3 regions of the Alkalihalobacterium alkalinitrilicum genome follow, and region 2 is predicted to be linked to each of the others. Evidence: riboswitches for the same ligand, from Rfam matches in the RefSeq annotation. Region 2 holds a riboswitch; each other region holds the start of a gene.

Region 1 (3,287 bases), 180 kb from region 2:
AACCAGAAACTATACTGACGACTGGTAACGTGTAAGCACCTAAGTAAGGTATTGTAATCCCAAAAAATAATACCGCTACTGCTCCAACTGCAGACCCAGATGAAACTCCTAGTGTATATGGATCAGCCAACGGATTTTTTAAGAAGCCTTGGAAAGCAGCCCCTGCTAAGGCAAGGGCACCTCCAACAAACATGGCTAATAAAACACGTGGAAAACGTATTTCCATTACAATATTTACATACATCGGATCAACTTCTGTTGCAATAGGTAACCCAATCCATTCTCTTCCTAACACCGTAAGAACTTCAACGAATGAAATAGGGACACTACCTAAAGCAATACCTGAGACGATAGATATAAATAAAAACGCAAAACAAATAATATATGCGAGTGTTATATTAGTTTTCGAAAACATCTGGGTAAATAAGTTTTGCAAGTTTTTCGACCCCTTCAATTAAGCGAGGACCAGGACGTTCTACAATATTCGCTTCAACGTTATAAACTCTTTCGTTTTTAACCGCTTCTACTTCAGTCCAAGCAGTACGAGCCAAAACATCTTCTACTGCATTCTCCATTCCTTCTACGTGTCCATAAGTCGTAATAATGACATCAGGATTTAAAACAACAGCATCTTCTTCAGTAAACATCGGCCATCCATCTTGATTACCTGCTGCGTTTTTCGCATTGATCATTTCTAACATTTCATGCATAAATGTTCCTTTTCCTGTTGTATACATGTCTGGAGCTGGCCAAATTTCAACCCAAACTGTAGCCTGATCAGCTTCATCTATTTCACTAGCTTTTGTTTGAATTGCCGTAATTCTATCTTGCATTGATATAATCACATTTTCAGCTTCTTCGGCATTTCCTAATGCATTACCAACCATCTGGATAGAGTCATATAATTCGTCAAAAGATGAAGCATTTTTCACGACCAATACGGTCACACCCGCGTTACGAATTTGATCTAATCCTTCTTCACTATTCATTGCATTGGCTAACACTAAATCCGGGTTGGATGCAATAATCTTTTCAACATTGAACTCCATTCCACCGATGGACTCAATTTCTTTCACTTCTTCAGGAAAATCATCATTATCAGTAACCGCAATTAGTCGATCAAAACCATCTAAAGCATAAACAATTTCTGTATTACTTGGAACGAGTGAAATTAACGATTGTGGCTCTTCCTCGATTATTACTTCTGTTCCTGTTGCATCTGTAATTGTAATTGGAAACGCTGTAGCTTCCCCACTACCAGTTGTTTGGTCTTCTGTTTCCTCAGATGGTGTTTCTTCTGTTTGTGGCTCTTCTTGATTATCTGTACCACATGCTGTCATTAATCCTACAATGAGTATTGAGGCAACTAACCACATATACCATTTTTTCAAACTCTCCAACCCCTTTTTCGATATCTTTTTAGTATTCAATGAATGAATTTAGAAAAGGAAAATATGTACAAAAATAAAAACTCTCCTTCATCGGAGAGTTTAGGTTACAGTTTAATAGATCTCCTGTTAACACTTAAATGACTACTTACATTCGAATAAGTGTCGTTCTCGTTTGAACAATCAGGTCACTCTATATTACAAGAGTATGATCTTATCACACTGCTCCCCTTTTCCACGAAGGTTACACAATCCTTTAAGGCAGGTCTCCTGACTTGTACTTTAGGTGGTTCCTTCACCTTCCCATCTTTTTATTATAGACAGTGGTATACTGAAGGAATTTAGTACTTACAGTGGCGGGACCGTGTTGGATTTGCACCAACTTCCCTTTTCACACTCACGTGAGTGACCTTAAAGTTTACAATATATTCAATTCATTGAGATACGACTCCATTATACAAAATAAAAGATTATTCGTCTATATAAAGTGAAACTTTATTCAGTGGGGGTTTTCCTTTATCCCCCACTGAATATTAGTTGAACCAATCGGGTTGTTACTGAGGCCCACAGGATGTGGGTCACACAGACGTTGCAACAGGACGTGGCGACCTTAGTCTGTGTTCAATCGTCTCCCACTTATCCTTTATTGATTCCTCAAAGTCTTGAAGTGGGAGTCTTAGCGCCCAGTTAAACGGGATAAAACTTATACGCTCGTTTTTAGGTTAACAGTTTTTGCAAACTGCCTACCAAACTCTTTACACTCTTCTTCTTCGCCGTCTGGACTAAGCTCAATTTTAAGACCTTGTTGAGCAACTACACCGTTTCTTTCTTCTACCATCGCTTCTAATAAATCAACGGCTCCACAAAAGATTTCGTACGCTGTATCCCCTGATCCAAAAACGGCAAATTGTTTATCCGAAAGATCTAATGTTGCCATTTCATCATACAAATCTAGGAACTCATCTGGAAGTTCTCCATCTCCCCAAGTATAAGCACCTAACACGATTGCATTAAAAGCATTTAGCATATCTGGATCACAATCAATTACATCGATTTTCGTTACATTTACCTTTTCTTCCTTTAGACCTTCTTCTATTAAGTCAGCAATCGCTTCTGTATTCCCTGACATACTAGCATAAACAAGTAAAACGTCCTTCATTTTTCATTTCCCCTTCCAAATTTTATGTAAGTTATTCTCTTTTGGTTGCTTTTTAGACTCTTTTGAAAGTATATTAAAATGCTCACTTGGCTACGGTCCAAAAAACAAATCTTTACAACTGATTAGAAAATGGTCTTAATGTAAAACCTGTTTCAAATTACTGTTTCGGTTAGTTGCTTGTTCGTGTATTTGATTTGAATGTATTGTTTCATAATGACCAGCAACGACATAATGTTGATTATGATTTGCAATTCTCCAACCGTGACCTCTTACTTTATTGCAAGGAACGACAATGTTATTTTCTATATGAATCCGTGAAACTGTCGCATACCCGTCTTTACCTTGTGATGAGGTAACATAAATAAATCCATTATCTTCAGTGACATCTAAAAAACTTGCTTGACTTTCCACTTGCTCAAACTCATTCCAGAAATAATCATTATTTTTACTCAAAAGACTACAATATTCAATCTTTCCTTTTGTCCCTTTACACGAGCCGCCTGCTACTAATAAATAATTTTCATATACAATTATGGAAGAAACCATAGAATTCATTTCCTTTTTCACCCATGACATTTTTAGGCTACTTAAATCCAGTTTCCATATTCCTCCATAAGTACGATGAATTTTCGTACCAATGAAAAGGAAATTGTTTAATAAACATAATGAACGAACGGATGGTTGATTATCTTTCAATCTTACAAACGGCTGAACCTGGCACCATGTATCACCAAAATCAT
Region 2 (3,287 bases):
GGCTCCAGTAGAAAAGTATTCGCTCTTAGATAAAGAAACTCTAATTGCAGGTGCGAAAGAAGCGATGAATCGGAAAGCGGGTACATACTGCATTGTTGCTAGCGGACGAGGTCCCACAGATAAAGAAGTTGACCAAGTAATTGATGCAGTTAGTGAGATTACTTCAACGATGCCATTAAAAATTTGTGCATGCTTAGGCATTTTAAGTGATGAAAAAGCAAAAAAACTGAAAGAGGCAGGCGTACATCGTTATAATCATAACTTAAATACTCACAAAGACAATCATGCCAATATTACTTCCACTCATACGTATGATGATCGAGTAAATACGGTCGAAGAAGTGAAGGCTGCAGGTATGTCACCTTGTTCTGGCTGTATTATCGGAATGGGAGAAACGGATGAGCAAATTGTAGAAATTGCTTATTCTCTAAGAGAAATTGATGCTGATTCGATACCAGTGAATTTCTTACATGCAATTCCAGGAACACCGTTAGAAAACTATAAACGTACTGAACCGATGAAATCATTAAAAGTCTTGGCTTTAATGCGCTTTATTAATCCTTCAAAAGAAATTCGTGTGTCTGGAGGAAGAGAAGTGAATTTACGTACCTTACAACCATTAGCGTTATATGCGGCCAATTCCATATTCGTTGGCGATTATTTAACAACGAAAGGTCAAGCCGTAACAGAAGATCATAATATCATTGAAGACCTAGGCTTTGAAATTGAAGAATGCGCTTTGTAAGAGATCGACAAATTTAGTTAAATAAAAAAATAGATTGACAAACATTTAAGTTTTCTATTAACCTATTAATGACAATCACATATGTTGGGAAAGGGTAAAGATATTACCTAAATGGTATGAAAAAGGAAGCGAACGTAGCTGACTTTTTAAATGATGGTAATTCTTTTATAGGGAAGTTCGGTGAAAGTCCGACGCGGTCCCGCCACTGTAATTTGGTTGTACTCTATTAATCCACTGTTCAATATGAATGGGAAGGAATAGTGTACGATAACCATAAGCCAGGAGACCTGCCTTTTCTAACAACACTGTTTGACCTACGGGAGATAGGGAGGTGTTAGAGAGCGGATTTTCTGCTAGTATTCAACCATGTTGGATATTTATTTACGTGAAAATATAAGCATCTCTAACCATCTACTATGGTTAGGGGTGCTTTTTTATTTGTGAAAAATATCAAAGGAGACATGAAGATGGAAGCTGGATTATGGTCCATATTAGGAACAGGTTTACTTATTGGTTTAAGGCATTCACTTGATGCAGACCATGTTGTCGCGGTTTCGACAATTGCAACTCGTACAAAAAATCCATTAAAAGCAGGGATTACAGGAGTTTTTTGGGGGTTAGGTCATACGTTCACTATTTTATTAATTGGAGCTATCGTACTTTTATTTGGGTTAGGTATTCCAGCGCAACTCGATCAGTATTTTGAATGGATCGTTGCCGTCATCCTTATTTATTTAGGGATCAGAACAGTATTAGATGCAAAATCTGAAACCGCAGCAACGAAAGAAATTTCATTGCAACAATACAATTTTCGCTCTTTTGTAGTGGGTTTAGTTCATGGTTTAGCAGGGAGTGCAGCGTTAACGATTTTAATGGTTAGTCAAGTAACGCATATTGGACAAGGAGTACTGTTCTTACTTTTATTCGGTATCGGGTCGATTTTTGGAATGTTTATCATTGCGATGATATTGAGTTTTCCATTTCGAGTGGCGAAAACGGCGAAACTTCAACAGATGATTTTATATGGTATTGGCGCTTTAAGTATTGGTTTCGGTGTTGCTTTATTAATCCTCACTTAGAGTAGAGGCATAAAGAAGGAGATGGTAAAAATGCAACGAGGTAAATTACTAATAATAGGATTTGGTCCTGGAAGTGAACAACATATGACCTTCCGAGCAAAAGAAGCAATTTTAGAATCTGATTCGATCATCGGATACAGTACATACGTTGACTTAATTCGACCGTTAATAACGGATCAAGAAATTGTTCGAACAGGAATGACAGAAGAAGTGAGCAGGGCACAAGAAGCAGTTCGACAAGCGGAACTAGGTAAAACGGTTGCGGTGATTTCTAGTGGAGATTCTGGTGTGTATGGAATGGCTGGACTTGTTTATGAAGTGTTAATTGAAAAAGAATGGCGAGAAGAGTCAGGAGTTGAAGTGGAAATTATTCCAGGTATTTCAGCAATTAATTCGTGCGGGTCATTACTCGGTGCACCAATCATGCATGATGCTTGTACAATTAGTTTGAGTGACCATTTAACACCTTGGGATTTAATAAAAAAGCGTGTTGATGCTGCTGCTCAAGCAGATTTTGTCATTGCCTTATATAATCCACGCAGTGGAAAAAGAACAAAACAAATTGTTGAAACGCAAAAAATTCTTTTAAACTATCGTTCTCCTAACACACCTGTTGGATTAGTGAAAAGTGCCTATCGAGAAAGAGAACATATCGTTATTACCGATTTAGCGCATATGCTTGATCACGAAATTGGAATGTTAACGACCGTCATTATTGGAAACAATTCTACGTTCATATATGACGGAAAGATGATTACGCCTAGAGGATATCAACGAAAATACACGCTAAGTGAAAGTGAACAACAGCTTAAACCTCATGAACGGTTAAAAGAAAAAGCAGAGCCTTGGGCGCTACACGGAGGAGTCGAAGAAGAGAAAACAGTGACTGACAGACTGCTCAATCCTCGTATGTTAGCTGAAGAAGCATTACAAAAGTTAAACATTGAAACGAGAACTTCAGAAAAGACAACGAGCCAAAGTGACTTATTTCAACAAGAAGATATTTTTGAGTTTGCAGTTTCTCCTGGTATTGCTAATAAAAAGCTAACGCCAATACAAATGATGACATTAGCAGAAACGGTCGGTGAAAAGGCTGATCTTGAATATACACCTGATCATGTCATCAAAGTATCGGTTAAAACAGCTACTCCTCATAAAATTACAGAACGTTTATCGAGCGTAGGGCTATTACTGCTTCCAATAGGTGATGTTGTCAATATTAAAGCTTGTGATTTTTGTGACGGTGATAAAGGGGACTCCATTCCGCAAGTCGAGGAACTTCAGCAAAGAATTGGTGGGGTGGCCGTACCTAAACAAATGAATATCGGTTTTAATGGCTGTGGGATGGCATGCTACGGTGCACCGACAAATGATATCGGAATCATTTATCGCAAGAAAGGTTTTGATCTCTTTTTAGGAGCAAAAACAACGGGAAGAAATGCTCATGTTGGACAGTTAGTAGC
Region 3 (3,287 bases), 850 kb from region 2:
CTCTTCGCCCTAACAAGTCGATGTTATGTACGATGTACAAAAAGTTGATTGAAAACGAAGATTACGATAAGTTAGCTACAACGGTTACTAAACAGTTTATCCTTCAATTTGAATTGTTTGAAAAAGGCTTAACTCGTGATATTACGATGTTCTTTAGAGAACCTTTCAGTGTTATTCAGGAAGTTATGGAGGAAGAACAACAAGCAATTCAGCAAAAAAAGGAGACATTGGAACAGTTAAAAGCGAATCCAGAAAAGTATCTTGATCCTATTACACTTTTTGAAGTGAGATTACGTCAATATGAATGGATGCAAGTAGAAATTGAAAGAAGCCCTTCCTATTCATAAAAAATAATAACAATAGGTGAATGGCATTTCTCCCATTTTTTAAAATACCTATACTAACTGGGAGTTGTCTTATGGGCAACTCCTTTACTTTTGGACCAAAAGTACTGCTAAATTCCTTAAAAATTTACATAAAAAGTAGTAATTATGTAAAATAAGAGGTATAGACAAAAAGTAGAAGTAATTTTTAGAAATTTCGGTTTTGTTTTAGAACTTGTTAAGGTGAAAATAATACATATATGAACTTATCGGATTAATGAAAGTGGGGGAATTTATATGATTACTTTAAAATCAGAACGAGAAATCAATCAAATGATGGAAACAGGGAAATTATTAGCAGCTTGCCATAAAGAAATTTCAAAAATAATAAAGCCAGGGATTACAACTATAGAAATTGATCGTTTTGTGGAAGAATTTCTAGTTCAAAATGGAGCAACACCTGAACAAAAAGGTTATAAAGGATATCAATTTGCTACGTGTGCTTCCATAAATGATGAAATTTGTCACGGGTTTCCAAGGAAAACACCTTTAAAAAATGGTGATATTGTTACTATTGACATGGTGGTTAATTTAAATGGGGGATTAGCAGACTCAGCATGGACCTATGCTGTAGGAAACGTTACACAGAAGGTTAATCATTTATTAGAGGTTACTAAAAAATCGTTGTACAAAGGTATTGAACAAGCACAGGTTGGAAACAGGCTTGGTGATATTGGTCATGCGATTCAATCTTATGTAGAATCAGAAGGTTTCTCAGTCGTCCGAGATTTTACGGGGCATGGGATAGGGCCAACAATACATGAAGATCCACAAATTCCACACTTCGGATCTCCAGGAAAAGGTTCTAGGTTAAAAGAAGGGATGGTCATTACGATCGAGCCAATGGTAAATGAAGGGATATGGTATAGTCAAATGGACTCAAACGGATGGACGGCTAGAACGGTCGATGGGAAACTGTCAGCTCAATACGAACATACCTTGGCAATTACAAAAAATGGGCCAGTCATTTTAACTTTACAATAATGTACCATGTATTGACAATTTCACTAATTACGAATAGTATTAACAACAAGAAATATATTTACTAGTTTCATATAAAACTTTATATCGTTGAAAATAGGTGCTAGATAAAAGCATAAAATACTTTTATTAGCTTAATAGGGAAGTTCGGTTCAAAGCCGACACGGACCCGCCACTGTGTTGGGTATCAGTACATTTACTGATTCTTTCAGATATACCACTGGGCAATGCCTGGGAAGAACTGGAAGTTATACCCTAAGTCAGGAGACCTGCCTATTTTAACATCACTGTTTGACCTACGGGATTGATAGGGAAGTGGTTAGTATGCGGATAATTTATGTTTTTTGAGCATTTCTGACCTCTTTTAAAGTCAGGGATGCTTTTTTATTTTTTATAACATATTGGGGGGATTTGAAATGGCGACTTGGGATTTATCAGAAACAAAACACCATTTATTAATTTGTAATGGAAGTAGTTGTAATAAAGCGGGAGCCGAAGAACTTACACAGTCGGTTAGAAATGAGGTAGCTAACTTAGGTCTAGATGAGAAAATTCATACGACGAGGACTAAATGTAATGGACGATGCCAAGATAGATGTGTGTTAATTGTATACCCAGAGGGAATATGGTATAAAGACTTAAAACCAGAAGATGCTAACCAGCTTATTGCATCGTTAATTACTGATGATAGCTTATTCGAAAAAGTAAGTCATCGTTTTAATGGAGAAAGCTTTATTAGACAGCCAGAAGTACCAGTAGGAGAATGTAAAGGTCGAGAACGTGTGAAGAAAGTATCTAAAGTATTTTAGTAGCTTATTAATATAATCGGTCTATGAACTAATTTAAGGTAAATGGTCTAGAATAAAAATACGGGTATTTGCCTTTCTTTTTAAATATTTTACTAGCGATTTGGAAAATATAATAAATATCTGTATTTTATATTCCATTGCTAGGAGAGAAATCGATGACACAACATAAGGTAACAATCCGAAACCAATTCAATAGTAAAATATTGCAGAAGGTAATGTGTTTACTTTTATTGATGACTGTTATTCCCATTTTTACAACTTCTACTTTTGCACAAGAGTCTAAACTACCAGAAGCCCCTGTTTTTATAGATAATCAACCTGTAATAACAAAATATATTATGCGAGATGGCCAATTGATGGTTCCAGCACTTTTTTTAAAACATACGGGTGTTAGGGTAGATCAGAATGAACAATATCGCTCTGTCGTTTTTAGCTATGGAGATAAACGCTTCGCTTTACCAATCGGACAGAATTATTCCGATGAATTTATACGTACGACGGGTCTATGGCAACGCCAACCATTAACTACTAAAACGATTGAGTATGCAGGTGAGGTCTTCGTTCCGCTATTAGATGTCACTCGTAAATTTGGGATGGGTGCAACATATAACCCGCAAATAGAACGAACCTTCATTACAACGAATATCCGATCAGCTCCCAATTTTACATACAGAGCTAACACTTCAAAAAAATTAGTGGCACTAACATTTGATGATGGACCAGATGGATACTATACTCCAACAATTTTAGATATTTTAAAAAGTAAAAGTGTTCCTGCGACCTTCTTTGTAATGGGACAACAAGTTAAAACTTTTCCTGATGTTATGAAACGTATAGTAGATGAAGGGCACGGTATTGCAAATCATACGTGGAGTCATCCAGCGTTACCACTTCAAATGACTTCGAAAATCATGGATGAGATTACAACGACACAAAACATTATGTAGAGTACAGTTGGGAGGAAGCCAGATTTATTTCGTCCTCCATTTGGCGCGATCACTAAATCCGATGCGATCCTATTAAATGAAATGGGCTTTCGGGTCATTATGTGGTCTGTAGATACACTTGATTGGAGTGGGTTATCTGGTGATGAGATCTTAGAGATTGTTCAACG

What was found. A riboswitch is a leader RNA that binds a small molecule or an ion and turns the genes downstream of it on or off. The one in region 2 is predicted to bind cobalamin.
Region 1: another riboswitch for cobalamin. It lies ahead of BK574_RS10325 (ABC transporter substrate-binding protein); the one in region 2 lies ahead of BK574_RS11245 (hypothetical protein).
Region 3: another riboswitch for cobalamin. It lies ahead of BK574_RS07285 ((2Fe-2S) ferredoxin domain-containing protein); the one in region 2 lies ahead of BK574_RS11245 (hypothetical protein).

What each region holds. Positions count from the first base shown of each region.
Region 1 is NZ_KV917368.1:2,219,458-2,222,744, forward strand. It holds gene BK574_RS10320 (FecCD family ABC transporter permease) at 1-415, opposite strand, end outside; gene BK574_RS10325 (ABC transporter substrate-binding protein) at 399-1,391, opposite strand; cobalamin riboswitch at 1,632-1,817, opposite strand; gene BK574_RS10330 (flavodoxin) at 2,092-2,547, opposite strand; gene BK574_RS10335 (WD40/YVTN/BNR-like repeat-containing protein) at 2,683-3,287, opposite strand, start outside.
Region 2 is NZ_KV917368.1:2,398,050-2,401,336, reverse strand. It holds gene bioB (biotin synthase BioB) at 1-745, shown strand, start outside; cobalamin riboswitch at 883-1,054, shown strand; gene BK574_RS11245 (hypothetical protein) at 1,213-1,824, shown strand; gene cobJ (precorrin-3B C(17)-methyltransferase) at 1,855-3,287, shown strand, end outside.
Region 3 is NZ_KV917368.1:1,549,965-1,553,251, reverse strand. It holds gene BK574_RS07295 (hypothetical protein) at 1-347, shown strand, start outside; gene map (type I methionyl aminopeptidase) at 621-1,367, shown strand; cobalamin riboswitch at 1,446-1,655, shown strand; gene BK574_RS07285 ((2Fe-2S) ferredoxin domain-containing protein) at 1,781-2,173, shown strand; gene BK574_RS07280 (polysaccharide deacetylase family protein) at 2,329-3,120, shown strand; gene BK574_RS28350 (polysaccharide deacetylase family protein) at 3,220-3,287, shown strand, end outside.